DNA from 3 places in the Corynebacterium heidelbergense genome. Region 2 is predicted to be linked to each of the others. Evidence: predicted binding sites of a transcription regulator. Region 2 holds the regulator's gene; each other region holds the start of a gene.
The links. Region 2 encodes LexA, which represses DNA repair genes until DNA is damaged. Its sites were predicted from a motif close to CGAACANNTGTTCG; they were not measured.
Positions count from the first base shown of each region.

Region 1: a site for LexA is predicted at 6,081-6,094, ahead of CHEID_RS03960 (SAV_6107 family HEPN domain-containing protein). Genes of this name have one in related genera too.
Region 3: a site for LexA is predicted at 5,493-5,506, ahead of CHEID_RS06175 (HNH endonuclease signature motif containing protein). Genes of this name have one in related genera too.

Region 1 is NZ_CP063191.1:887,727-897,400, forward strand. Features, by position in the region: gene CHEID_RS03935 (alpha-(1->6)-mannopyranosyltransferase A) at 1-1,289, opposite strand, end outside; gene crtI (phytoene desaturase family protein) at 1,286-3,040, opposite strand; gene CHEID_RS03945 (polyprenyl synthetase family protein) at 3,046-4,191, opposite strand; gene CHEID_RS03950 (methylenetetrahydrofolate reductase) at 4,390-5,379, shown strand; gene CHEID_RS03955 (GNAT family N-acetyltransferase) at 5,376-6,017, opposite strand; gene CHEID_RS03960 (SAV_6107 family HEPN domain-containing protein) at 6,207-6,626, shown strand; gene CHEID_RS03965 (DUF3040 domain-containing protein) at 6,926-7,321, shown strand; gene mraZ (division/cell wall cluster transcriptional repressor MraZ) at 7,860-8,291, shown strand; gene rsmH (16S rRNA (cytosine(1402)-N(4))-methyltransferase RsmH) at 8,824-9,674, shown strand, end outside.
Region 2 is NZ_CP063191.1:1,267,652-1,277,325, forward strand. Features, by position in the region: gene CHEID_RS05620 (hydrogen peroxide-inducible genes activator) at 1-504, opposite strand, end outside; gene hrpA (ATP-dependent RNA helicase HrpA) at 751-5,004, shown strand; gene nrdR (transcriptional regulator NrdR) at 5,059-5,604, opposite strand; gene CHEID_RS05635 (hypothetical protein) at 5,735-6,337, opposite strand; gene lexA (transcriptional repressor LexA) at 6,705-7,562, shown strand; gene hflX (GTPase HflX) at 7,602-9,053, opposite strand; gene CHEID_RS05650 (hypothetical protein) at 9,128-9,674, shown strand, end outside.
Region 3 is NZ_CP063191.1:1,395,517-1,405,190, reverse strand. Features, by position in the region: gene CHEID_RS06205 (thiazole synthase) at 1-227, shown strand, start outside; gene CHEID_RS06200 (ThiF family adenylyltransferase) at 224-1,363, shown strand; gene coaD (pantetheine-phosphate adenylyltransferase) at 1,374-1,862, shown strand; gene CHEID_RS06190 (aldehyde dehydrogenase family protein) at 1,867-2,814, opposite strand; gene CHEID_RS06185 (thiamine pyrophosphate-dependent enzyme) at 2,833-3,966, shown strand; gene gabT (4-aminobutyrate--2-oxoglutarate transaminase) at 4,024-5,412, shown strand; gene CHEID_RS06175 (HNH endonuclease signature motif containing protein) at 5,648-6,967, shown strand; gene CHEID_RS06170 (SPFH domain-containing protein) at 7,036-7,758, shown strand; gene CHEID_RS06165 (YceD family protein) at 7,763-8,356, shown strand; gene rnc (ribonuclease III) at 8,346-9,083, shown strand; gene mutM (bifunctional DNA-formamidopyrimidine glycosylase/DNA-(apurinic or apyrimidinic site) lyase) at 9,118-9,674, shown strand, end outside.

The DNA of each region.
Region 1 (9,674 bases), 380 kb from region 2:
AGAGCAACCAATGGCGCGTAGTACCACGGCAGCACAACCGCATTGAAGATGCAGGTCAACAGGTACGCCAGGGTTGCCCCTTTGAGGGCCTCCCGGGGGGTGCGCCGGAATACCCACCACGCGGCCACCAAGCCCATCCCCAGGGCAGCCGTCGTCGCCGGGCGGACGTAACCGAGGATGAGGTTGAAGGTGATGTCGTCATCGAACTGCGACAGCGGTGGCTGCAGAGTGCTGGCCACGGCGGAGGACAGGGACAGGGGATTGACCACCTTCGTGTTGCCGGCCACCGTCGCCAACCACTGCCAGGACTGACCGCTGGCCAGCGTGATTGCCTCCACGATCGCCAACAGCAGGGCCGTGGAACCCAGCCCCACCCCGAGCAGCGCGACCAAGCGATTGCGGTGCTCCCGGAACAACCCGGAGGGCGCGTTGCCGGCCAATCGAGACACGGTGATCCACACCAGGAAGGGTAGCCCCACCACGGCCGTAGCCTTCAGGGCGGTACCAATTGCGATGAGGGCCACACCTGCGGCAGCACCCCGTAGCGGGCGTAGGCGCACCCCCGCGTACAGGCCCAGCACGACGAGGGCCATCATCGTCACCTCGTTGTGCATTCCCCCCACCAGGTGGAGGATCGACAGCGGATTGGCCACGCCCAGCCACACGGCCACGCTGGGTTTGGTGCCGAACTGCCGGGCGAGCCGCGCCACCCCCCAGGCCAGGGCCGCGAAACTGCCGAGGGAGAGCGCCTTGTACGCCAGCACGCCCAGCGTGACATTGTCCCCCACCACTGTGGTGATCGCCTGCCCCAGCCACAGGTGCAGCGGGCCGTAGGGGGTGGTGGTGTTGCGCCAGTCCGCGCTGACTTCAAACAGCAGCGGCCCTGGGTTGGCGGCGGCCCCGTGCGTGTAGGGGTTGATGTGGTCCCGCGCGAGGGTGCCCTGCATGAGGTAGGAGTAAACGTCCCGGCTCATCAGGGGTCCGGCGAGGGTGAGCGGTGCGGTCCACCCGGCCACCATGCCCAGCGATAATTCCCGCCCGCGGCGCAGGATGTGGCCGCCCACCACGATCCAACTGATCAGAATGGACCCGATCGCTAGCCACATGACCGCGATGAGCAGCCCGGCGGCGTGGCCGAAGGTCAGCGCGCTGAGCCCCAACCATTGCATCACGCCGCCGCGGGCCCGGGTGGCGCCGACGCAGTGGGAGCACAGGGTGAGGACCACGCTGCCGAGGAAGCCGAACCACCACGCGCGCCGCCAGGACATCGCGCGCAGTGCCGCTGTCACTTCACGCCTCCACCGCCGATGCGGCGGGCGGCCAGGGCCCCGGAGAGGATGGTGGTGGGGACGCCCACGCCGGGGGTGGTGCTGGATCCCGCCATGACCAGGTTGTCGATGCCGTAGGCGGGGTAGTTGCGCGGCCGGAAGGGCCCGGTTTGGGTGAACGTGTGGGCCAGTGCGAAGGGGGTGCCGGCGCCGTGGCCCATGCCCAGCCAGGTGGCGGGGGTGTCTACGCGGGCGATGGAGATGTCGCTAGCCAGCCCGGCGAAGCCGCGCTGTTCGAGCAGGCCCAGGATTTCCTCGGTGTAGGGGTCGGTGATGGCATCCCAGTCCAGGGGTGCCTTGGTGAGGTTGGGGGCGGGGGCCAGCACGCTGATGGGTTCGTAGCGCATGCCGCTATCGGTGGTCTGGCGGCGGGCGGGGGCGCTCGCGGCGGGTCGGGTGACCAGCAGAGAGGGATCGGACATCAGCTCGCCGCGCTTGCTGGGGTTCTTGCCGGTGATCTCCCGGAAGGTTTGGTCCCAGGCGTGGCCGAAGCTGATGGTGTGGTGCATACCGCTGTGCCCGTCGGCTTGGGTGGCCTCCTGCTGGCCGACCCAGGCATCGGCCGTGGCGGTGGGGATGGTGCCGTGAATGACGACGGCGGAGGGGGACCAATTCAATTTCGGACGCCGATAGCGGCGCGCGAGCCGGGACAGCCGCCCGGTGCCATCGGCAGCTCCCGGGCGGGAGGCGTTGAGGAGCTTCTCCATCACCGGGAGGTCGGGGGTGGCAATGACAGCATCTGCGGGGATGGTCTCGCCGTCGCTGAGGTTGACGGCGGTGATGTGGTCCCCGTCGAAGGTGAAGGAGGCGACCTCGCGCTCAAGCTGGAAGGACACGCCCACCTTGCGGGCTGCGGCGGCCATTAGTTCCGGGACGTCGCCGATGCCGAAGCGCGGGTAGTAGACGCCCATGGAGGTATCCATGTGGGCGATCACGGCGTACACGGCGAGGGCCTTGCGGGGGGCCACGCCGGCGTAGAGGGCTTGGAAGGACAGCACGCGGGCCAGTTCGTGGTCAATGACCTGTTTTTCGGTTTTGCGCCCGAGGCTGCCGAAGGCCCCGAGGCTGAGGAGGTGGCCAAGGTCGGAGGCTGACGCGGGCGTGGACAGTAGGTCCAGCGGGGAGTCGAAGTCCGCGGCGAGGAAGTTTTCGAAACTGCTGGCAAACAGCTCGGCGGCCCAATCGCGGTGGTGCAGGTAACCCTGTTGGATGCGCTCCACGTCGGCGGCGGAATAGTGGTCAGAGGCGAAGCGGCGGATCTCGCTGAGCATTCGGTCCGAGTTGGAGTACACCCCCAGGACGCGGCCGGATGCGAACTCTGCCCGGTAGGCCGGGGAGAGCTTATGCAGGCCCCAGCCTTCCGGCAGGTCTTCAGCGAGGTCCTGCGGGCGCAGGCCAACGGAGGCGATGGCTGATTCCACGAGGGAGGGCATGGTGAACACCGAGGCGCCGGTATCCGCGGCGTAGCGGCCGTGCCCAGAGGTCAGCCATTCGGTGCGGCAACGCCCGCCGACGGTGCTTTCGGAGTCGATGACGGTGACGTCCCGGCCCGTGGCGCGCACGCGGATGGCGGCGGTGAGTCCCGCCAGTCCCGCGCCGACGATGACGACATGGTTGGTTTTCCCGGGGACAAGTTGGCGTTTCGTCGCCCGAGTCATGGGGATGGAGGGGCGGACAAGGTCGAGGTGGCTTTTGCGGGTACGGGGAGCCATGGTGGTTAAAACCTCCGGTTGGTGAGCCGGGAGGCAAAGCCTACCAACTCGTCGATGATGCTGGAGTGTAGCCAGCTGTTGTGTAGGGCGGTGTTGGCGCTGTCGGTGAGGCCTTGGATTGTGTCTTCGATGTGGTCTTGCGCACCCGTGGCGATGATGACCTTGCGCATCAGCTCCACATCCGCGTCGCTGCTGATGGACCCCAGGGCTTCGTGAACTTCAGTGCGCTGGGCGGCCGTGCCCCGGGCGAGAGCGGAGTTGATCAGGGCGGTTCGCTTGCCCGTGCGCAGGTCATCCCCGCTGGGCTTGCCGGTGACGGCGGGATCCCCGAAGACCCCTAACTGGTCGTCGCGGAGCTGAAAGGCCGTCCCGATCTGCTGTCCAACCTGGCAGAGCAGATCCACGGTGCGCTCGTCGGCGCCGCCCAGGCTAGCCCCGAGGTGGAGCGGGCGGGTCGCGGTGTAGGAGGCGGTCTTGTACTTGACCACCTTTAGGGAATCGGCCACGTCGTCGCTGCCGCGCGCTTCCACTGCGATGTCCAGTTGCTGGCCAACGATGACTTCGGTGCGCATCGCCCGCCAAGCGGGCCGGGCCCGCACCTGGTGCCGGGTGGGCACCCCGGAGTCCGTCAGCATGTCGTCTGCCCACGCGAAGACGAGGTCCCCGGCGAGGAGGGCCTGGCTGATGCCGTAGTGTTCCGGCGAACCGTGCCAGGAGTGATCCCGGTGCTGCTTCTCGAAGACTCGGTGGACAGTGGGGCGCCCACGCCGGAGGTCGGAGGCGTCGATAATGTCGTCGTGGATGAGCGCACACGCCTGAATGAGCTCCAGAGAGCTCACTGCGGCGAGATAGGCCTGTGGGGGAACCCCACCTTCGGTCTCCCCGTCGTGTGGGTGGCCGCCGCCGCCCTCCCAGGCGGCCCTCACTCCGGCCCAGGCGAGGGTGGGGCGGACTCGTTTACCTCCTCCGAGGATGAAGTCCGCGAGGGCATCCAAAGTTGTCTCCAGCAGCGGATCGATGCCGCCGAACTCTTTGCGGCACTGTTCTAAGTAGGCCTGCAGGACCTCTTGGCAGGCGGCGGGCACCTCGCTCAACGGCGTTGACGGCGCCCAGCGGGCGGAAGCGGGGCCGGGATCGGTCCACGGTTGCATAGGAGCGGTAGTGCCTTTCTCAGGCTTCGGGGCCTAGTAGCAGGCAGCACAATGGCTACCGTAGGTGCACATCTTGAGAAACCGGATTGGATCGATGTGCGGGAACGCAGAACTTCAGTCTAGCGGCGATATGGACGGCGGCGGCAGGAGCCGGTGGTCTGGAGGGCACCACACGTCGCGGGCGTTAAGATTCCTGACATGCCGGATTCTCCCCGCCCCGCCCCCCTGCCGTACCGCCAGGTCGCGGTCTCCGACACCCTGCGTTTCAACACCCCCGGGCGGGTACCCTTCTCGGTCGAGTTCATGCCACCCCGGGATGACGAGGCCGAGCTGCGCTTGTTCACGGCGGCGGAGGCCTTTCACGACCTCGGGGTCAGCTTCGTGTCCGTGACCTACGGGGCGGGAGGATCCACCCGGGAGCGCACGTTGCGCGTCGCTCGCCGGCTGGCCACTAAGCCGTTGACCACCCTGGTACACACCACGTTGGTGGAGCACACGGTCCCCGAGCTCATCCACATGGTCCGGGCCTACGCCAGCCTGGGGTTGACCAACCTGTTGGCGCTGCGGGGGGACCCTCCGGGGGATCCCACGGGCCAGTGGGTGCAAACACCGGGTGGCCTGAGGTATGCCAGCGAGTTGATCGAGCTGGTCACCGCCATGCCGGAGGGGCGTTTTTTCGATATCGGCATTGCTAGCTTCCCCGAGGGCCACTACCGGGCCAATGATCTGCAGCAGGACACGGAGATCACCCTCCGCAAACTCCGAGCCGGGGCCCAGTACTCCATCACCCAGATGTTCTTCGACGTCGACCATTATCTGCGCCTGCGAGACAGGTTGGCCGCAGCCGACCCGACGGAGGGGGCTAAGCCCATCATCCCTGGGCTCATGCCCATCACCTCCCTGCGCTCTGTACGCAAGCAGATGGAGCTCGCGGGGGCCCAACTGCCCGCCGACATCGAGCGGGAGCTGCTTTCAGCCGCCGGTGGGGACGAGCGAGCCAATCGCGATCGCATCCGGGAGGTGGGCATTGGTATCACCACGAGGATGGCTGAGCGCCTCATCGCCGAGGGCGCCCCTGACCTGCACTTCATGACGATGAATAACGTGCGGGCGACCCAGGAGGTCCTGCACAACCTCGGGATGGCTCCAGCCTGGGGGGAAGAGTACGGCCACGACATGGTTCGCTAGCTGCGAACTTCGGGGATGTCCGGCCGTTCCCGCCGCAGGATCCCAAAAGGCCTGGGGTCTCCGCCGAAGTGGAAGTCCCGGAGAACATCCCGGAAACCGAACTTGCGGTAGAGCGACCAGGCCCGGTTGCCCTCGTCACGCGCCTCCGGGGTGGACAGCATCACAGCCGGGGTGGACACGGTGCGCAGATGCTGGGCCAACAACTGGGTGCCCACGCCCTGGTTCTGCCACTCCGGTAGGAGGTGCACCTCGGAGAGTTCCGTGTAGCTGCCCATGAACTCCCGGATAGCTTCGGTGCTCCAGCCGATGTTGCGAAGACCCGCATAGACGGAGTTGTACCAGAAGGTGGCGGCGGTGCCGAGGAAGCTGAAGCACACGCCAACGGGGTGGTGGCCGTCAGCATCGGGGTTGGCAGTCTCGCCGTGCGGATGCGCCAGAGCTACGTGACAAGCAAACTGCGGCTCCTGGGCATTCGAACGCCACAAGACCCGGCGGCCCTGGTGGGCGGAACGGGGATACCTCATGGCAGCGAGGTGGATGTCCACGAGCCGGTCCAGGTGGCGCAGGAACTGGTCGGGGTTCAGGCGAACCACGTCCACCCGCAGGGCAGCGGGGGGCACGGTGGGCTGGCTGAACATGCGGTCCATGGTGCCACGGTTGTCCACGCAAAGGTGCAGCTTTAGGGTAAAGGTTGGTCGCATCGAACATATGTTCTATAAAACCGGTATCATGGCATGGCGATGTCCCGCAGCGGCGTTAGCGTGAGCAGCACCAAAGACAGGGACTCCGGAGCGCCGGTGACCAGGACTGGAAAGGTGGGCCGAACAATGGCGACACAGCAGCGGAGAGGGTGGCAGACTCGCCCCGATGCGCGGGCCTTCGTGGCTGCTGCCGAAGATCAGTTGGAACTCGCTCGCACTGCGGCGACGGCGGAGGTGGCCATCGTGTACGCCTATCGGGCAGCCCTGCGGGCCGCCGGTTCTCTCATCGAATCGGAGCGAAAGGGGCGCAAGCGCCTGCCGGCCGGGTCTGCGTGGTCCCGGTTGCGTCGGGTGTCCCCGGAGCGTGCGGATCGGGCGGCGAACTTTGAGGCTCATGCGCGCTATGTGAATCGGGTGGACATGGGGTTGGAGCGGGAGGTTCCGAGCTCTGTTATGGACGCCGTCTACCGCGACGCCAGCGCACTGATCGAGGAGGCGCGCCTAGCCGCCGGCTTGCAGCCGCAGACCTTGGGGGCAGCCGGGTAGGGGAGAATCTGCCGTAGTGGTCTGGGCAATCGGATCTAAGGAACACGCCGGAGCGACTACGATGGGGTTGTAAGCGCAGGCGCAGGCAACCAGTTCCGGGCAGGTCCGCTTGAGGAACTAAAAACCCGCCCGTGGCGTTGACACCGTGAGAGTGTGAAAGCGTCAGCAACGAAAACTGGTGGATTGGGCTATCACTAGCTCGATCGAACCAACTTGATCGGCCGGATTTTGCTCGGCGCGCCGTGCCGTTCGCACACCGTGTCAACCGTGAACAAGACCGTCCAGAGTGGAGGACAACCGTGGCTTTATCTGAGAAGGAACAGCGCATGCTCGCGGAGATCGAGCAAGCGCTGGCTGCGGAGGACCCGCGCTTCGCCCAGCGTGCGGCGAAGGCCGGGTCGCACTCCGGCTTTTCCTTCAACATTCGCTGTGTCGCACTGCTTCTCCTTGGGCTCGTCACGCTTATCGGGGGCATCGCGTTGGCCCAGCACTCCCTGTGGTTCGTGGCCCTCAGCATTCTGGGGTTCCTTATCATGTTCGCCGGGGGCATGTTGGGCTTCCGGGGCACTCAACCCTCCCCGAAGGTGGGAAGCGCCCCCCAGCGTGGCAAGTCCCGCCCGGGTCGGGCCCGTGTTCCCAATGGCAACCTAGGGGACCGGATGGAGAACAACTTCCGGAAGCGATTTGAGCGCTAGCTAGAGGCACACACAAGGCCCTTTCCCGTAGGCGCTGGGTCACCCCACACGCCCAGTGGGCCGGACCCCATAGACACTGGGCCGAAACCCAGGATGTCGGTAACAACAGCCGTCATCCTGGGTTTTTGCATGCGCAGGAAGGTTCCCCGGCGAATGGTGCCCACGCACCACTTCAAGCGACGCCCCCCGGCGACACCCCGGTGAGGAATTTTCCCCCACTTCCCCCCACGCCGGGAAAGACCAGTAAGACCAGCAGAAAGTAGTTGAGAAGCCTTCTGGAGAGACAAACGCTGACCGCTAATTGTGGGTTGCGTGGGGGAAAGTGGGGTAGCATGGGGCTCATGTGACAGCTGGTGCAGTGACCAGGGGGATTCCCCGCATCCCACGTGCAGGGTCTTCCGCCAAACAACTGGAGTGGCTGTTCACGCCGAATAACTCCACAGAGCAAGTAAGGGCCCGGTATCGCGACCAGGGGTTTTGCTTGCGGATTGGGAACGTGTGGGGCTGACAGCGACGACGGCAGAAAGGAACCGCAGACGTGTTCTTCGGCACCTTTAGCCCCAAGCTGGACGACAAAGGCCGCCTCACGCTCCCCGCTAAGTTCCGCGAGCAACTCCACGATGGCTGCATGGTGGTAAAGGGTCAGGACCGCAGCCTGGCGGTGTATCCGCGCGGGGAATTCCTCGTGCGAGCACGCAAAGCGGCGGCCGCCTCCCGGACGAACCCCAAAGCCAGGGCGTTCGTTCGAAACCTCGCCGCCAGCGCAGATGAACAAACCCCGGATTCACAGGGGCGGATCTCCATCTCCGCTGGGCATCGGAACTATGCGGGGCTCGCCAAGGAATGCGTTGTCATCGGATCGGTGGATTTCCTAGAGATTTGGGATGCCGACTCCTGGTCCGAATACAACCGCGAGCACGAGGCGGACTTCTCCGAGGGGATCGACGAGGCCTTCGCCGAGTTCCTCTAGGTGCCCCTCACCTCCGTCGGCTTCGGCGCAGCGATGGCCAGGTCAGAACCCGGAGAGCATTCGGCGACCACCCGGGCGACCACCCGAGCGATCAGTCGGAGATCACCGTGTTGCGGTCAGGCCCTCACCTGGATGAACAACGTGGTCGTTTGATGTACTTCCCCAACATCAAGCCCGCGGAGCCATCCAGGTGGGGCCCTGTCCGTAGCACCCCAGCTACCGCCGCCGACGGCCCCCTTTTTCCCGCCCCCAGCTGCTACCGGCCGTACCCCGCCAACCGGCCGTATCCGGGAACTAGCCGGGCCCTGACAGTCAATCCCGTCCTGCCAACCGGCTATATCCCCGCGAACCGGCCACACCGAGCCACCTACGAGCCATCCCCCACAGAAAGGAGGTGCCCCAGAACATGAGCATCACCCCCGGCGCGCCATCGCGCACCACACCCGACCACGCATCCCAGTCCGCCGACACTTCGGCCGGAGTTCGTCCCGCCGAGACCGCGGCCGGTGTTCAGCCCGGGCACACTCCGGTGATGTGCGAACGGATGGTGGAGCTGGTAGGTATTGGCGTCCACAATTGGAAAGAACCGGAAGCACCCGTCATCGTCGACGGGACCCTCGGCGCCGGGGGACACAGTGAGGCCTTTCTCCGCGCTTTCCCCACCGCCATCGTCGTGGGCCTGGACCGTGATCCGGACGCCCTGCGGGAAGCCGGTGCACGCCTTGCCCCCTTCGGGCCCCGCTTCGTCAGCGCAAAGACGCGATTCGATGCTCTCCCGGAAACGCTCGACAGCCTGGTGTCCAGCGGCGATGTGTCGGAGAGCGTCCGGCGGACTGGCGTAGCCGCATGCTTCTTCGACCTCGGCGTGTCCTCCATGCAGTTGGACCGGGAGGAACGGGGTTTCGCCTATCGCACCGACGCGCCCCTGGACATGCGCATGGACCCGGAACTCCCGCTCACCGCCGCAGATGTGCTGAACACGTATTCGCACGGGGACCTGGCCCGCGTGCTCAAGACTTACGGCGATGAGCGCTTCGCAGGCAAAATCGCCTCCGCTGTCCTCCGGGAACGGGAGCGCGAGCCGTTTGCTACCTCCGGGCGCCTCGTGGAACTGCTTTACGCGACCATCCCCGCGGCGAGTCGGCGCACAGGCGGTCACCCCGCCAAACGGACCTTCCAGGCATTGCGCGTGGAGGTCAACCGAGAGCTGGAGGCCCTGGAGCGCGTCATCCCCGCGGCGCTCGGCTGCCTGCCCATCGGGGGAGTAGCGGTGTTTATGAGCTACCAATCCCTCGAAGATCGCCTGGTCAAGCGCGCTTTCTCGGAGGCCACGACTTCCCGCACCCCGGCAGGGCTGCCCATGGAACTGCCCGGCACCGAACC
Region 2 (9,674 bases):
GTACAGGGGGACCTTGGTCAACCCACCCCCCTCGATGGGGAGGCCTACCACGGCGACATCGATGCTGCCCTGGCGCAATTGGTCCACGAGGTGCAGGGTCTTGTCCTCGACCACCCGGGGCGTGAGGTCCGGGGCCTGGTGTGGGAAAAGCCCCAGCAGGGCGGGCAAAAGGTAGGGTGCGATTGTGGGGATCATGCCGATGGACATGGGGCCGGTCATACCGCCACTAGCGCCCCGGGCGTGGGCGACGAAGTTGTCCAGGCTCTCCATCGTGGCCTGCGCCAACGGCAGCAGAGCGCGGCCAGTTGGGGTGACGATGACACGGCGGGTAGATCGTTCAATCAGTTGCACCCCGAGCCCGTTTTCCAGGGCGGCCAGTGCCTGTGAAAGGGAGGGCTGGGAGATTCCGAGATGGGCTGCGGCCGTACCGAAATGGCCGTGCTCAGCGATCGTCGCAAACGTCCGCAACTGCGCTAGCGTAGGGCGATACTCTCGGTTGACCACGAGGGAAAGTTTAGCGCAGGTCGAAACAAGAATTGCTAACTCCGCTGCTTCGATAGCACCGATGTAATGCGATCGTCATTTTTGCGTAAACCCGCAAACCCACCGCCATCCTGGGGAAGCGGCCGCAAATCGGGCAGGGCCGGGCGGGAAGGAAGACCGGGCAGCGCGCCGGGGACGCACCGGAGGCCCACCCGCTCCGCCATCTGCTGCGGAGGCGCTCATCCGGGGGTTGTTAAACTTCCACAGGTGAAGGACTCCGCCCACCACTCACCCCGCAGGAAAGGCCGTCGGCGGCGATCCCGGCACCGTGGACCCGATCGCTCCCCCGTCACCGTCGAGCGCGTTATTCCCGCTATTTCCTATCCGGAAGCTCTGCCCGTTTCCCAACGCCGCGACGAGATCATGGCGGCCATTCGCGATCATCAGGTGGTGATTGTCGCGGGCGAAACGGGGTCCGGGAAGACGACGCAGATACCCAAGATGTGCCTCGATCTCGGCCGGGGTCGGCGACAGGTTATCGGACACACCCAGCCGCGGCGCCTTGCAGCCCGCTCCGTTGCCGAACGAATCGCGGAGGAAATGGGCACGTCGGTGGGCGAGCCCGGCAGTTCGGTGGGCTATAAGATCCGGTTTGACGATACTATTAGTCAATCCACCGCCGTGAAACTCATGACCGATGGTGTTTTGCTCAATGAGATTCAGCGGGATAGGACGCTCAAAGCCTACGACACCATCATTATCGACGAGGCTCACGAACGCAGTCTCAATATCGATTTTCTCCTGGGCTACCTCAAGCAACTGCTGCCGCGCCGCCCGGACCTTAAGATCATCATCACCTCCGCCACCATCGACCCGGAGAGTTTCGCCCAGCACTTCAGCGATTCCCGGGGCAATCCGGCGCCCATCATCGAGGTCTCCGGCCGCACCTTTCCGGTGGAAATCCGGTATCGTCCGCTCACCACCGAAATCATTGAAGACGCCACGTCCACCGTGCGCACCGTCGAGCGCGATCCCCTGGAGGCCCTCACCTCCGCCTGCCGGGAACTCATGAGCGAGGGCGACGGGGACATCCTCTGTTTCTTCTCCGGCGAGCGGGAAATCAGGGATGCTGCAGAAGCGCTAGAAGGCGAGTTCAATGGTGGCGGGGGTCGCCCCGGGTCCAAGCGCGTGGACATCTTGCCCCTATTCGGGCGGCTCTCCAACCAGGAGCAGCACCGCGTCTTCCACCCGGGTGGGCGTCGGCGCATCGTGTTGGCGACTAACATCGCAGAGACTTCTCTCACCGTCCCCGGGATTCACTACGTGGTGGACACCGGTCTGGCGCGAATTTCTCGGTACTCCAGCCGAACGAAAGTCCAGCGCTTGCCCGTGGAGGAGATCTCTCAGGCCAGCGCAAAACAGCGATCGGGCCGGTGCGGCCGCATCGCCGACGGCATTGCTATTCGCCTGTACTCCCAGGAGGATTTCGAAGCCCGGCCGGAATTCACCGATCCGGAGATTCTGCGAACGCACCTCGCAAGCGTCATCCTCGCTATGGCTGCATTGGGTCTGGGAGATATCTACGATTTCCCGTTTGTCCTACCGCCCGACAAGCGTGCCGTGAAAGACGGCATCGCGCTGCTCGTGGAGCTAGGAGCCCTTGACGAGGACAAGGGTCACCGCAAGCGGAACGCCACCGGCGACGACGGCTCGGCAACCGGGTCGAGCGCGGCTGGGAATTCCGGTTACAGCTTGACTCCGGTGGGGCGTGACCTCGCCCGGATTCCCGCCGACCCGCGCCTGGCCCGCATGCTAGTGGCGGCCCACGCTGCGGGGGTAGTAGACATGCTGGCGGTGCTTGTGGCGGCTTTGTCCATCCAGGACATTCGGGAGCGCCCGCTAGAACACCAGGCCCGGGCGGACCAACTGCATGCGCGTTTTGCCAGCGATTCGGATTTCACGTCAATTATCCTACTGTGGAACTACATCCAAACCCGGCGCAAGGAGTTGAGCGGCAACCAGTTTCGGAAACTCTGCCGTGAGGAATTTCTGCACTACGTTCGAGCCCGGGAATGGATGGATCTGGTCCGCCAATTTCTCAGCATCGTGCAGGACCTCGGCTGGGAGATTTCTTACATCCCCCACGTGCGTGAGCTGGTTTTCGACCCCACCGCCCTCAACGAGGATGTACTGCACCAGTGCGTTCTCTCCGGAATGGTTAGCCATATCGGAATGCGTGAGGGTAACTCGCGTCAATTCCTGGGGACCCGAAACTCTCACTTCGTCATCCACCCCTCCTCGCAGTTGGCCAAGAAACCGCCACAGTGGATTATCGCCGCAGAGTTGGTGGAAACATCCCAGGTGTTCGCACGAACCGTCGGCCCCTGCAAGCCGGAGTGGGTGGAGCAGGTCGCAGGCCACATGACCAAAGCCACCTACTCGGAACCCTATTGGTCCGCGAAACGCTCGGCAGCCATGATCCACGAGAAAATCATGCTGCTGGGATTGCCCATCATCGCGGATCGGGTGGTCTCCCTAAGCAAGGTGGACCGGCCCCAGGCCCGGGAGATGTTCATCCGCCGGGCTTTGGTGGAGGGCGACTGGCGTACCCACCACCGCTTCTTCGCGCACAACCAGGAAGTTCTGGCCGAAGCCTCACAACTGGAGGACAAGGCCCGTCGGCGGAACATCGTGGTAGACGACGAAACCCTCTACAACTTCTACGATGCTCGCCTGCCGGAGTCCGTCGTCAGCGCCCGGCATTTCGATAGCTGGTGGAAAAAGGCCCGTCACGGGCATCCCCACCTGTTGGACTTCGACCTAGATGCCCTTATCGAATCCCCGGAAGCAGCCGCGGCAGCCGGTGAGTTCCCGGACACGTGGATCCAGGGCTCCCTGCGCTTTGACCTGTCCTACGTCTTCGAACCGGGCCGTCCGGATGATGGCATCACCATGCGCGTGCCGCTCCCCTTGCTGGCTACGGTGGACGAGGAACAGGCCCAATGGTTGGTCGCAGGAATGCGGGAGGAATTGTGCGTAGCTCTCATTCGTTCCCTCCCCAAGGCCCTGCGCAAATCGGTTGTGCCGGCCTCCAACTTCGCCGCAGCGGCGCTCGGCAGGATGAGCGCCTTCGACGGCCCCATCGACCGCGCTCTGGCAGACGCATTGAGGGCCTTAGGTGGAACCGGGATCGACGCGGAGGATTTCGACTGGTCAAAGGTCCCGCCTCATCTACGGGTGAACGTTGCGGCCATTGATCGCCACGGCAAGGTGGTGGCCGCGAGCCGAGATATCTCCCAACTCAAGGCGGACCTTTCGGGCCAGATCACTCAGGCCATCGCCAAGGCCAGTGCCCAGGGGCGAATGCGCGGAGCCGGGCACGGTGCTGCGGGGTCGGACGGACGGACCGGCGGCCAGGGGGCGCAGGACACACGCAACGGGCACGGTGCTGCGGCCAAGTCCGGCTCCTCTGGGGGCCGAGGCACGGGCTCCAAGGGGCGGCGGGGTGCCGCATCGTCCGCTGGCATGGGCGGTGACGAGCTGACGCGAGCCGCTAAGTGGACGGCGGAGGGTATTGGCGTCATTCCGGAACATATCGAGACCATCATTGACGGCCAGCCGGTCCAGGCCTACCCCGCCATCTTGGCGCAGGACGGCGCAATGATCGTCCGGGCATTTCCGACGAAACAGGCAGCGGCGGCGCAGCAGTTCAAGACGGTGCTGGATCTCATGGTCACTGCAGTACGGGTGCAGCCGCAGCAGATGATCAAGGGGTTACCCCTGCGCCAGCGCGTCGCGATGGGGACCTATGCCAGCCGCGTGGGCACCGATTCCGCCCCGAGCTCCGGGAGATCGAACGGCGGGTCGAAACGAACCGGGGCATCGAACAAGACCGGGGGCTGTAAGCGGAATGGTGGGGCGCAGCAGACCGGGGTGGCCCAGGGAGTAGAGGGGCTTGTCGCCGACTGCGTGGCTGTGGCCTGTCGGGACATCCTCACCTCGATTGGCCCCGTGTTGCGCGATCCGGATGAGGCGGACCGTGCGATCGAGCAGGCCAGGCAGAAGGTGCCGGGGATGGTCCGGCAGATGGTGGTTGCTGTGGCGCCCGCCATTCTCGCCGTGGAGGACCTCCGCGCGGAGTTGCGGGAATGGTCTGGGCCGATCATCAAGGACATTCAGCAGCAGCTCGGGTTTTATCTGCCTCAACACGCGGTGGCGAGGCATGGCGTGGGGCACCTGAAGCATGTGCCGCGGTATGTTGCGGCCGTCAAGCAGCGGTTGGAGGACCTCGAAGCGCAGCCTGACCGCGATGAGGACCTGGAGGAACAGGTGCGCCAGGCTTTCGAGTACTACCGGGCGACTGTCGATCGGCTACCGTCTGCGCGGGCTCATTCGCCCCAGCTCAAGGAGGTGCGGTGGATGATTGAGGAGCTGCGTGTGAGCCTGTTCGCCCAGAACCTTGGCACGACCCGTTCGGTATCCGTGGCGCGGATCCGGAAGGCATTGGAGAAGATCCGCTAGGCGCATGGCCAGCCCTTGTGGAACCGCCCGGACCCGTTTCCCGAACCGCCCATGTCAGTCGGCTCGCTGGGGTAATTCCACTAGGCTTCCCCCTCCCGCACGTCCCTCCGGTGGCTCTGTTCGCGGCGGGTCGTGCATCTCGGTCGCGGCCAGCACCGTGTGGGCCCGCAGGGTCGCGATCTCCTCCTCGAAGTCTTCTGCTGAGGTAAAGGACTTGTACACGCTGGCGAATCGCAGGTAGGCGACTTCGTCCAGGCGGCGGAGAGGGTCTAATATGGCCAGCCCAATGTCGTGGGCGGGTACCTGCGATCCGTGGGTGGCTCGGATGCTCTGCTCGACTTCGTGGGCCAGTCGTTTGAGGGCATCCTCGGAAACTTCTCGGCCTTGGCAGGCTCGCGACACGCCCCGGATGACTTTGTCCCGGCTGAATTCCTCCGAGACTCCGTTGCGCTTGGTGACCAGAAGAACGGAGCGTTCCAGGGTGGTGAAACGCGTCCGGCATTGCGTGCACTCACGTCGGCGGCGGATAGCGACACCGCCGTCGACGGTGCGGGAGTCCACAACGCGAGACTGTTCGGAGCGGCAGGAAGGGCACAGCACGCCGCCTAGCTTAGCCACCCAGCCCCCGCTCGCCCCATGACCTTGTCCCCTTTTTCACCTTGTTCCCTTTTCACGCACGGCGGGTTGCCAGTCAGGGGAAGAAGGCACCTGGTAGGCGGAAGGTATCTGGTCACAGGAAGACGAGTGGGCTCATTCCCGCGGTGAGGATGATGGACCCCACGGATAGGGTCAGACCACCCGGGGACTCGGCTACCCGGCGAGCGGTCCGGAGAAATTGTCCCCACCGCCGAACGGGCGTGCCTCCGTGGGCCCGCGCGGCACCGTCCCGAGCCGTACGGTCGGCCCGGGCACGCTGCACATTCGAACAGCCGCTTGTGGATACCTGGCTCCGCCCCCGGGTTCGCGGTCCGCGGGATAGGGCCAGACCGCCTCCTGCGGTGTTCGAACCGGCGAGTTCACCGCGATCCGCCCAATCCGGCTTTCGAGTCCGGGGTGTGCGACCCGGAGCGGCGGCGGTTTCCGTACGTGTGCCCCGGGCGCTCTGACCGTCAACTACAGACTCGACGACCCCTAGGGAGATGAGCTTCTGGACGTGATGGCCGCGGTGCACCTTCGCCGGGGACAAAGCCGGGCGCACCGCCGCGGGGCGGACGCGCGCAGTGCCCCGGTTCCCCGCCTCCAGACAGCGAGAGGTGAGCACAACAGGCTGTTTAGCGCCGACTGCGGGGCGACGATCAGCATGACGGATATCTGGGAAGCTGAGAATAGTCACGGCGCGGAAGTATCCTTTCGCGGTTGGAGATGGCTAACTGGGGACGAGGAGCTATCCCCGGGAACCACCGGCGGCTGAGGAGATATTCCTCCCCTGGCACTACCTGGCGGCCACGGGTTCCACTAGTAGAGCGCACGGGCGGGACATTCCCTGTGTAGAGAACATCGAACAGAGCGTTTTATCGTACACCCGTTCGAACTTGTCCATGCCTGGAAAGTTAGCACGCGTGTTCGAGCCTGTCCATACAAACCCCGAAACTTTTCGAACGTATGTGTCACGAATCGTCCAGCTCATCGTGTAGCGTGATAACAGCCAGGCGCCGGAGGCGTCACACCATCGCTGTTGCGGGGACGAGAAGGAGAAAACGATGGCACCACGGGAAAGCTCCACACCAGGGGACGGCACGGTAGAGCCGCTGCGTGGGCGGCGTAGCTCGAAGGGGAAGAGCAGCACGGCCAAGACCAGCGCGAAAGGCTCCGACAAGGGGGCCGAGAAGGCCACCCCCAGGCCTGCAGGCAAATCCAGTTCCCGCTCCCCCAAGCGGGCCCCGCTGACCGACCGGCAGCGCCGCATCCTGGAGGTCATCCAGGATTCCCGCGCGCTTCGGGGTTATCCCCCGAGCATCCGCGAGATCGCCAACGCCGTGGGCCTGCAATCCACGTCCTCCGTCTCGCATCACCTCAACTCCCTCGAGAAGGCGGGTTACCTGCGCCGCGAGGACAAGAAGCCCCGGGCCGTGGACGTGCGTTCTTTCGACGGCAGTGAGTACGACGTCACTTCCCGGAAGAAGCCGGGACGTCAACCCCGCCCGGCTCCGGCAGCCGAAGAGGACTCCGCGGCCCTCCTACCCCCAGCAACCTACGTCCCGGTGGTCGGGCAAATCGCCGCGGGCAATCCAATCCTCGCCGAGCAGAACGTGGAAGCCCACTTTCCCCTGCCCACGGAATTGGTGGGCCAGGGCGAGCTCTTCTTGCTCCAGGTGGTCGGCGAATCGATGCAGGACGCCGGTATTTTCAACGGGGACTGGGTCGTCGTGCGATCGCAATCTGTCGCAGAACAAGGGGACTTCGTCGCAGCAATGATCGACGGAGATGCCACCGTTAAGGAGTTCCATCGCAACGCCGAGGGCGTGTGGCTGCTCCCCCACAATGATCTTTTCGAGCCCATCCCCGGGGACGAAGCCCAAATCTTGGGCAAGGTTGCGGCCGTTCTGCGCAAGATCTAGCCCCGCCCCCCGGCCCGGCGCAGAAGCTCGCCCTGCGATCTAGGCCCCCAGGCCCTCCGCGCGAAAATCCGCCAGCTCAGCGGCAACCACTGCGGGCAGGCGCACGTCCACAACCGTTCCCGTAGCCCCGTACTCTTCGTGAGTTACCGTCCCCACCTCGTGGAGACGCGAGATAAGGTCGCCCCGGGTGAAGGGGATCAACAACCGAACGTGTTGGTCCAGCGAATTGAGGAACAGCTCCAGCCGGGCCTCCAATTCCGCGATGCCCTCCCCCGTGCGCGCGGAGACAAAGACAACGTCATCCAAGCGATGCCGCAACTCGGCCAGAACAATCGGGTCCGCCGCATCCACCTTGTTCACCACGAGGATCTCCGGCGGGGCCGGGCGCCCGGTCTCCGCGACAATGTCCCCGATAACGGAGTTCACGGCCGCGATCTGCTCCAGCGGGAAGGGATCCGACCCATCCACAACGTGGAGGACCACATCGGCTGCCAGCACCTCCTCCAACGTGGAGCGGAAAGATTCCACAAGCTGCGTGGGGAGGTGGCGGACAAACCCAACCGTGTCGGTGAACACCACGGCCCGGCCATCGCGCAACTTGGCCCGCCGGGTGGTCGGGTCCAGGGTCGCGAACAGGGCATCCTCCACCAACACCCCCGCCCCGGTCAACGCGTTGATCAGCGAAGACTTCCCCGCGTTCGTGTACCCCGCGATAGCTACCTGAGCGAGCGCCGCACTATCCCGGCGCTCCCGCTGCACATCCCGGGACGTCTTCATCCCCGAGATCTCCTTGCGCAACCGGGCCATGTCCGCCCGCAGGCGTCGGCGGTCAGCCTCGATCTTCGTCTCACCCGGTCCGCGCAGCCCCACGCCGCCGTTGGATCCGGCCCGCCCACCGGCTTGACGGGACAAGGCACCGCCCCATCCACGCACCCGCGTAATGAGGTACTCCATCTGGGCCAGCGCCACCTGGGCCTTGCCCTCCTTCGACTTGGCGTGCTGGGCGAAGATATCGAGGATGAGCATGGTGCGGTCGATCACCTTGACGTCCAGGGCCTTCTCCAGCGCGATCATCTGCCCCGGACTCAGTTCGCCGTCGCAGATCACCGTATCCGCGCCCGTTTCCCGCACGACGGCCCGCAGCTCCTCCACCTTCCCCCGGCCGATATAGGTTCCCGAGTCGGGCTTGTCCCGTCGCTGGTACAACACATCCACGACCTCCGAACCGGCGGTATCCGCCAGGGCTCGAAGCTCCTCGAGGCTGGCCTCGATCTGGGCCAGGCTGCCCTGGGTCCACACCCCCACCAGCACCACCCGCTCCAGGCGGAGCTTGCGGTACTCAACGTCGTAGCCTTCCGCCTGCTCGTCGGTGTAGTCGCTGACCCCCCGGGAGAGGCGGCGCAAGCTGGTGCGGGCCTCGAGGTCCAGCTCGCCTACTGTCGGGTCCTCTTCGGACCATCCCGGCTCACCGGGCCATTCTTGCTGTGTCATTGTGTTCTTTTCTACACCGGTGCGACCGGAACCGGCGTAACCGGTGGGGGTTTGGCAGGGCTAGCATGGCTGTCATGATTGCGGAGCTCAACAGCATCGGACTGAACTTCCCCCGGTGGCAGGATGCCCTGGAGGCCGCGTATGCCTCCGGCCGCCTGGGGGTGCTGGGGGAGGTTGGCGACGGCCAACTCCTGTGCTACGACGATGCCAGCGGCAGCCGCCTCGTCATCCTCGCCGCCGAACCCTACGGTTGCTTCGCCAGCTTCCGCACGGGAGCCCCCACCACCGGCCACATCTCCATGGTCACGGACATCATCGGCGTGGTGGACATCGTCGCGGACACCACCGAGCTGCACACCAGCGGCCAATCGGCCCCTGTCCTCGGTACGGTCACGGCCACGGTAGATCAGGGGCCACTATTTTCGGACGTCGGTACCCTCAACTACCAACCGATAGCTCTTTCCGCCATCGCCACGGATGTCCGGCTTCACGCCGACGGCGCCGGGTCCCAGGAGCCCTCCGTGGTGTCCACGGGGTACCGGGATCTATCCGCCGGAAGCACGGCCCCGCACGCCGGGGCTCAGATCCGGGTGCCCCTCGCCTCCGTGCGGCCCGGGCGAA
Region 3 (9,674 bases), 130 kb from region 2:
CCTCGGACGCCGCCCTGGCCATGGAGCTGGGCTGCGACGGGGCCCTCCTGGCCACGGCCGTGACCCGCGCCCAGGACCCGGAGGCGATGGCCACCGCCATGCGCCACGCGGTCGCGGCCGGGTCCCTGGCCCGCCGCGCCGGCCGCATCCCCCGGCGCACCCTCGCCCAGGCCAGCTCCCCCAACGCGGGGCTCATCACGGGGGCCCGGGAGGAAGACAGCCTGTGATCCCCGAGCTGATCCCCGAGCTCACCGCCGCCGACCGCGCCCGCTATGCCCGCCACCTCAGCCTGATCGGTTTCGGCGAATCCGCCCAGCGTCGCCTCAAGGGGGCCCGGGTGCTGGTCATCGGGGCCGGCGGGCTCGGCTCGCCCGTCCTGCTGTACCTCGCGGCGGCGGGGGTGGGCACCATTACCGTGCTGGACGCCGACCTCGTTGAGGCCTCCAACCTGCAGCGCCAGGTCATCCACGCCGAATCCGCGGAGGGGATGAACAAGGCTAGTTCGGCGGCCCAGGCAGCACTCCGGCTCAACTCCCTCATCGACGTCACGGCCCTCCCGGAGCTGCTAACCCCGGACAACGCCGTGCGCCTGTTCAGCCAACACGACCTCGTTGTGGACGGCTCTGACAACTTCGCCACCCGCTACCTATCCAGCGATGCCAGCGAAATCACCCACACCCCCCTCGTGTGGGCGACGATCAGCCAGTTCCAGGGGCAGATGTCCGTGTTCCACCCGCCGGAGGGGCCCAGCCTGCGCGACCTGTTCCCGGAAATCCCCGACCCGGATTCCGTGCCCTCCTGCGCCGTCGGGGGAGTGCTGGGGGCCCTACCCGGAATGATCGGCGCCGCCATGGCCATCGAGGCCATCAAGGTTCTCACCGGCGTGGGGGACCCGACGATCGGCCGACTGGTCCTCTTCGATGTGTTGGACATGCGCACCCGGGAGGTGGCCTTTTCCCGCGATCCGGGGCGCGCTCCGGTCCGTGAGCTGGGCTCGGATACCCTCGCGGCCTGTGCCAGCAGCTTGCCCGTTCCGCAGGTGTCCGCCCAACAATTGCGGACCGAGCTGCAGGCGGGGGAGCCGTCCCGCCGACCGCTGCTCATCGATGTGCGCGAAGCCCACGAACGCGAGGCGGAGGGCTCCATCCCGGGGGCCCGGCACATTCCCCTGGATCGTCTGCTCAGCGCGGGGTGGGGTGGCGTCCCCAAGCATAAAGAGGACGGGGACGTGGTGGTCTACTGCCATGCGGGCGGGCGATCCGCCACTGCCGTGCGCGCCCTGGCACCGCAGGCCCCCGAAGGCACCCGCCTGCGCAGCCTGGCCGGTGGGATGCTCGCCTGGAACCTGCAGCAGCACAGCTAGGATGGGCCGCATGCGTGTTGTCTGCCCCGGGTCCTTCGACCCCGTCACCAACGGCCACCTGGACATCTTCACCCGCGCCGCCCACGACTGGGAGCACGTCACCGTCCTGGTGACCTACAACCCCAACAAGAACGGCTTGTTCAGCGCCGAGGAGAGGGTGGAGCTCATCGAGCGGGCCCTCGGGGGCCTACCGGAAGACCGGCGACCCACGAACATCACCGTGGATACCTGGGATCGGCTGCTGGTGGATTACTTCCGCGAGCACCAGATCGGCGCGATCGTCAAGGGCTTGCGCACCTCCCTGGACTACGAGTACGAGCTGCCCATGGCCCAGATGAATCAGCACCTGTCCGGGGTGGATACTTACTTCCTGCTCACCGACCCGAAGTACGGCTACGTCTCCTCCACGTTGTGCAAGGAGGTCGCGAAGTACGGCGGGGATGTCACCGGCCTGTTGCCCGATGCGGTTGTGGAAGCGGTAGCGGCGAAGTTCGGTTGATGTCCTACTTGTGGACGCAAATAACCCTTTTGTTCACGAACTCCTCCATGCCCAGTTCACCGAGCTCCCGGCCATAGCCGCTGGACTTGACCCCGCCGAAGGGGGTCTCCTCGGTCATGGGCACCTCCCCGTTGATACCCACCATCCCGGCCTGCAGGTGCTCCCCAAATGCTTCGGCACGGCCGGGTTGATCAGCGAAGACGCTGGCGCCCAGGCCGTAGGGGGTGTTGTTGGCCAGCCGCAGGGCCTCGGCGTCGTCCGCCGCGCGGAAGATCGTGACCACCGGGCCGAAGAACTCCTCGTAGTAGACCTCTGAGCCCACTGGCACATCCGTGAGGACGGCGGGGGAGACGTAGAACCCGGAGGCCCAGGGCCCGTCCAGCCGCTGCCCGCCGGTGTGCACGGTGGCCCCGGCGGCGACCGCGGCCTCGATCTGCGCCACGATCTTCTCCGCCGCCCCCGCAGAACTCATCGGCCCGAAGAAGCGCTGGCCCACACCATCGGTGATCTCCGCCGGGGGTCGGGGCTGCAGTTGGGAAACCACGCGCACGGCCTCGGCGACGAAGTCCTCGTAGATATCCGCGTGGACGATGATGCGCTTGTTCGAATTGCAGGCCTGCCCGGTGTTTTCCAGCCGGGTCTGTACCGCAGCTGCCACGGCGGCGGGAATGTCCTGGGCGGAGAGCACCACATAGGGATCGGAACCGCCCAGCTCCAGCACAACGTTCTTCAGCGCCGCCCCGGCCTGCGCGGCCACCGCGGCGACGGCGCGTTCTGAACCGGTGAGGGAGATCCCCCGGACCCGCGGATCCTCGATGAGCAGGTGGGAGACCTGATCGTGGGTGGCGCGGAGGTTGGTGTACACCCCCGTCGGAACGCCCGCGGCAGCCATAATGTCCGCGATGGCGGCGGCGGATTCTGGCACGGATACCTGCACGGACTGCCGCGTCAATCGGATTCCTTCCAGGGGGTGGTGGCTCCCACCGGCGGGGCAGACGTGCGAGAGGCGGCCAGCGGGCGGGACCCACAGCCCCTGACTGTGGAGATCCACGCGGCGGCGCCAGAGCTGGTCGCGGCGGAGCGGCCCGTTATCCTGGCCGGTGGGGGCGTGGTCCGCTCGGGTGCGCAGGAGGAGCTGCGCCGCGTGGCGGAACAGCTCGACGCGCCGGTGGTGACGACCATCGGAGGCAAGGCCGCGCTGCCATGGGATCACGAACTCTCCGCCCGCTGCTGGATCGAAGACATTGCCACCACGGAGTTCCTGGAAAGTGCGGACGTTCTGCTCATCGTGGGAAGTGGCGTGGGGGAACTGTCCAGCAACTATCACACCTTCCGGCCCGCGGGCCGAGTGCTGCAGATCGAGGCGGACCTCGGCAAAATCGGCGCGAACCACCCGTGCCGGGGCATCCACGGGGATGCGCGCCTGGCCTTGGCCGGGATCGCGGATGAGTTGGCGGCACTGGGCGCCCATTCCACCCCAGAGCGCCGCGAGAGTGCCCGCAGCGCCATCCGGGAGTTGCTGGCCACATTGGAACAGCGACTAGACGGCCAGGATCTCGCGACGGAGCGGGCGCTACTGGCAGGATTGCGTGCCGCGGTGCCCCCGGAGACCCCGGTCTTCTGGGACATGACGTTGCTGGCCTACTGGGCTTGGTCGGCGTGGGACGCCAGCGCGAGCGACTTTCACTCCGGCCAGGGTGCCGGCGGGCTCGGTTATGGCCTGCCCGCCGCCATCGGCGCGGCTTTCGCCGGGGCCGGCCCGACCTTGGCGGTCAGCGGGGATGGCGGTGCCCTCTACGGCATCGCGGAATTGGCCACCCTCGCCCAGGAGTCTCTGCCGGTGACGTGGTTCATTGTCGATGACGGGGGCTACGGGATTCTGCGCGAGTACATGGAGGGGGAGTTCGGTGCAGCCACGGCCACGGAGTTGGCGCGGCCCGATTTCGTGGCACTCGCGGAGGCCTTCGGGGTGGCTGCGGAGAAGACGACCGTCGCCGACGCCCCCGAGGCCGTGCGCCGAGCCCTGGAATCCGGCCAGCCCCGCGTGGTGGTGCTGCCTGCGGTGCTGCGCATGTTCGAGCCGACGCACTTGCACCGACGCTGACGAGAACGCAGCCCTGAACTAGGACCGAAACACACAACCGAAGGGAACCCGCCCACCATGGACAACCTGGATTACCGCCTACCGCAGCGCCGACGCCTGACCACCGGGCCCACCCAGCCGGGTCCGAAGGGCAAAGAGCTGCAGGCCCGGTTAGAAGCGAGTGTCCCCCGCTCCGTCACTCCACTGTGGCCGCGGTACATCGCTGAGGCGGACGGCGGTGTGTTGGTGGATGTGGACGGCAACTCGCTCATCGATCTCGGTTCTGGCATCGCGGTGACCACCGTGGGCGCCGCCAATCCCGCGGTGGTGGACGCGGTGGGGCAGGCGGTGGCGAAGTTCACCCACACTTGCTTCATGGTGTCCCCCTACGAGTCCTACATCGAGGTGGCCGAGAGGTTGGGGGAGTTGACTCCCGGGGACTTCGAAAAGCGCACGGCCCTGTTCAATTCCGGGGCTGAGGCCGTGGAGAACGCGGTAAAGATCGCCCGCAGCTACACGGGCCGCAATGGCGTGGCGGTGCTGGATTGCGCCTATCACGGGCGGACCAATCTCACCATGGCCATGACGGCAAAGAACATGCCGTATAAATCCGGTTTCGGTCCGTTTGCTTCCGAGGTGTACCGCGTTCCTACCTCCTATCCGCTGCGCGACGGCTTGAGTGGACCTGCGGCGGCCAAGCGCACCATCTCGGTGTTGGAGCAGCAGATCGGAGCGGGCAATCTGGCCTGCCTGGTGGTGGAACCGGTCCAGGGCGAGGGTGGATTCGTCGTCCCCGCCCCCGGATACTTACGGGAGTTGGCGCGGTGGTGCCGGGAGCGCGGAGTTGTCTTCGTTGCCGATGAGATTCAATCGGGGCTGTGTCGGACGGGTGCCTGGTTTGCCTGCGAGCAGGAGGGGGTTGAGCCGGACCTCGTCACCATCGCCAAGGGCGTGGCCGGGGGCCTGCCGCTGTCTGCGGTGACGGGCCGGGCGGAGATCATGGATGCACCTCATCCGGGCGGCCTCGGCGGCACCTATGGCGGTAATCCTGTGGCCTGCGCGGCTGCGCTGGCAGCGTTGACGGAGATGGAGCGCCTACACCTCAGCTCTCGGGCCCGGGAGATCGAGGCGATTGTGCGCGAGGTTCTGGGCCCGCTGGTATCCGTCGCAGGTGCTGGGGAAAGAGGGCAGGAAGGAAGAAGGGAGGGGCGCGGTGGCGTGGCCGAGTTGCGCGGTCGGGGTGGGATGATGGCTCTTGAATTTGCGGACGCCAACTCCGCCCCCAGCGCAGAGCTGACCTCCGCCGTGGCTCGACGGTGCCGGGACGCCGGGGTGCTGGTGCTCACCTGCGGCATGGACGGCAACGTCGTGCGACTACTGCCGCCGTTGGTGATCGGGGAGGAACTCCTCCGCGAGGGGCTCGGCGTGCTGGCGGACGCGATCCGCGCAGAGGTGAGCGCCGGTTAGCGTTGAGCCTCGGTTAGCAGCGGGGGTGCCTCACCCCCCCCAGTTGGGGGTGGAGAAACCAGTGCTCGACGGTGAATGTTCGAACAGGTGTTCGGTTATTGGCGTCCAGAAATGGGTATTTCGGATGTGGGGAAGGGGGGATGTCCCGGGCGTGGTTTATACGTGGATGTGTGCCTGAATTGATCGGGTCACGCAGCAAAGACTTGGGGAACAAGAAGGGGGAGAGGGGCCCACTATGACTGCCCAGCCACCACAGGAACCACGGGAACCACAGCAGGGACCACCACGGGAACCACAGCAAGAACCGCCGCCGGAATCGGCCGAACAGTCGGCCTGCTGGCGCGTATGCGATACCGACGATGATCTGAGCGGCCACGCCGTCGCGATCAACCGCCATCACCTCCGCATCGCAGAGGCCTGCGCACCCCAAGGCGAGGAGGTCATCACTGACGTGACCACCCGTATTGCGGCGCGCCTGGGGATTTCCCACAGCGCCGCTCTGATGTACTGCGACATCGGGACGATGCTGGCGGCCTACCCCAAGACCGGAGCGATGTTGGAGAGCGGGGCTTTCAGCTTGGCTCACCTGAACACCATCGCCGGGGACCTCGTTGCCGTGTCCCCCGGGCTTCGAGCAGAGGTGGACCCCGCCGTGGTCCGGGCGCTGCGCCCGACCATTGCAGACCAGGCGGTGCCGGGGCCCCGCACCATCCACCGCCGCCTGCAGCGCCTGCTGGCCCAGTACGACCCGCCCGCGCGGCCGACGGACAGCGACGAACTCCCCCCAGAGCCGCCCAAGACGCAGCTCGAGATCGACTCGCGCAACGCGGATTACACGACTTTTCACCTCACGCTCGGCAAGATGGATGCCCTCGAGCTCACCCGGGCTATCGACTCGGCTGCCGCAACCCAGGAGTGCTCGCGGGCGCAGGCCCTCCTAGCGCTCGTGCGCGGGGAGGCGAGCGCGGATGTCACGCTGAACCTCTACGCCAACGCCGCCGATCTGAGCAGCATCACCGGCGCTGGAACGCGGCTGGAACCCGCCGCCGCTGTACGTTGGCTCTCCCGGGTCACCCACCTGCGCTTCCCCGGTGCGGACAGCACCAAGGGTTACACCCCCACCCCCGGCATCCGCGCAGCCGTGATGGGGCGGGATGGCACCTGCCGTTTCCCCGGATGCGGCGTGGAAGCCGAGGATTGCCAGTTGGACCACATCGCCCGCTACAACCACGAGAATTCCCGCGAAGGGGGGGCCACCAACACCGCCAACCTGCACTGCCTGTGCAGCACCCACCACCGGGTCAAGACGGCCGGGCAGTGGGACGTCAGCATGGGCGCGGACGGGTGCCAGCGCTGGACCAGCGTGGGGGACGGCCACAGCGTGACCACCGAACCCAACGGCGTCCTGCGGCGCCTCACCTTCGCCCAGCGAGCCTCCCGGCGGACGAAGGTGATCAACGAGCGCAACACCCTTCTGGATGCCTACCGCCAGCACCTCCGCAGCGCATCCGCCGCGCCCAACCGCCAAGACACGGGAGAGGAGCCGCCCTTCTGACCTCCGACCGGCGCCGACGCGCGTGTCACAGCGACCCCGGAAACCGCAGCAATGGAATAGTGGGCCACATGTACAAAACTTTCCAGGGTATGGACGACCTCCAGAACATGGTGGAGCAGGCCTACGGCGTGCCCATGACCTCCAACTGCATGGTTCCCCGCCGGGAAGTGCTCGACATTCTCGACGAGATGCGCAACGCCATCCCCATCGAGATGGACGACGCCCAAGATGTGCTGGACCACCGATCCAGCATCATCTCCGATGCCCAGGAACGCGCCGACTCTCTTATTGCGGACGCCGAAGCCGAGCGCGACCAAATACTCGCCAGCGCCAAGGCCCAGGCCGACTCCATGGTCCAGGACGCCGAGGACCGCGCTGCCTCCACCGTCGCCCAGGCCGAAAACGAGGCCGATCGACTGATCAACGATGCCCGCGACGAGTACGACCACGTCACCTCCCGCGCGGCCGCCGAGGCAGACCGCCTGGTCACTAGCGGTAACGAGTCCTACCAACGATCGGTGGACGAAGGCATCGCCGAACAGCAGCGCCTGGTCTCCAACTCCGAGGTGGTCCGCAACGCAGAGGCCGAGGCGCAGCGCATCGTGCAGTCCGCCCACGCCGACTCCGACCGGCTGCGCACCGAGTGCGATCGCTACGTGGACTCGACGCTCGCCGAGTTCGAGGAATCCCTCACCAACACCCTGCGCACCGTCGGCCGGGACCGCGCCGCCCTGCGCAAGGGTGCCGGGGTATCCGGTTACCGCTCCCACGGGGAGCCGGGTAGAAATTAGGGGTATGTCTAACCCCTTCATCCTCGACGTTCGCCCAGTGCTGCGCGGAACCACCGGCAGCCCGGAGGCGGTCACCCTCACCGGGCCCGCACCCCACGACCTCGGCGGGGAACTGTTGGCGATACACAAGGACGCACCCGTCCGCGTGGAGGCCACCCTCACCAACCTGGGGGGAGCCATCATGGTCGACGCCGACATCCACGGCACCGCGACCGGAAGCTGCGCCCGCTGCCTCAACCCGCTGAACCCCGACCTGGACTTCAGCATCCAGGAAGTGTTCGCCCTTAACGAGGACACGGTCCAAGGGGACGAGGCGCACAGTGAAGAGGAAGTCGTCGCCACCGTCGACGAGGAGGACCGCGTCGACATCACCCAAGCCGTGCTGGACGAGGCCGGGTTGGGCATCCCCTTCAGCCCCACCTGCGCCGACTACGGCGAAGAGTGCACCTCCGAAACCCCCGACCCGGATGGCGTGATCGACGCCGCGGCCAGTGACGCGGGCGCTGGGGAGGGTGGCGTCGACCCCCGATGGGCCGGGCTCGCCAAAATCGCTGAAGACCTGGGCGCCGAGGCACAGGAGGATCGGAATGGGGCGTAAACGACGCCTGACCGGGGAGGCCGCGCTCCACGCCGCCTACAACAAGACAGACCACACCCCCCTCCTGGAGGCCTGGGGCGTGCACCTCGACGACGACATCCTCCGCCTCGCCCTCACCCACCGCTCCTTCGCCAACGAAAACGGCCACCTCCCCAACAACGAACGCCTGGAGTTCCTCGGCGACGCGGTGCTTGGGCTCTCCGTGGCCGAACAGCTCTACCGCCAGTTTCCGGACCGCAGCGAATCGGACATCTCCAAGATGCGAGCTGCCGTCGTGAATATGTACGCCCTCGCGGAGGTGGCCCGCACCCTCAACCTCGGGCCTAACATCCTGCTGGGGCGCGGGGAGAAGCTCACCGGTGGCGACGATAAACACTCCATCCTCGCCGACACCATGGAAGCCCTGCTCGGAGCCATCTACCTCGTCCACGGTTTCGACGTCGCGCGCGAAACCGTCCTGCGCATCTTCGCCGACCGCATCAGCCAAGCGCCCACCGTGGGCCTCACCATGGACTGGAAAACGGTCCTGCTGGAGAAACTCTCCGCCCGCTCGCTGGGCTCCCCCGAATACTCCACCTCCGTGGAAGGGCCGGCCCACGAGCAGATCTTCACCTCCGTCGTCAGCATCGATGGCGTGGCCCGCGGCACCGGCACCGGTGCGAACAAGAAGGAAGCCGAGCACGCCGCCGCGCAAGCCGCTGTCCACGGCCTCTCCGAACGCTCATAGGCCAGCACACCACAGAAAGTCTCACACCGAACCCGTGCCAGAACTTCCTGAGGTGGAGACCGTCCGCCGCGGCCTCCACGACCACCTCATCGGTGCCCGCTTCGAGGCGGTCAACGTCCGCCACCCCCGGGCAGCCCGCTCGCACACCACCCCCGAAGACCTCGGGGAACTGCTCGTGGGACGCCGCATCATCGGCGCCCAGCGGCGGGGGAAATACCTCTGGCTGCCACTAGACGGGGACCGGCCCCAAGCGCTGTTTGTGCACCTGGGCATGAGCGGGCAAATGCTGATCCAAGCGCCCCCGGGCCACCCCCACCTGCGGATTCGCGCGGACCTCGCGCTGCCCAACGGCGACCGGCGCGAGCTCAGCTTCGTGGACCAGCGCACGTTCGGCCAGTGGAACGTGGTGGACCTGTGCCCGGACCCCCACGGCCTGCAAGCCAGCGTGCCCACCATCGCAACCCACATCGCCCCGGACCCCCTCGAGGAGGGTTTCGACGCGCGCGCGGTTGCTGGCGTCATAAAGAACAAACGAACCGAGATCAAACGCGTCCTGCTGGACCAGACCGTTATCTCCGGAATTGGCAACAT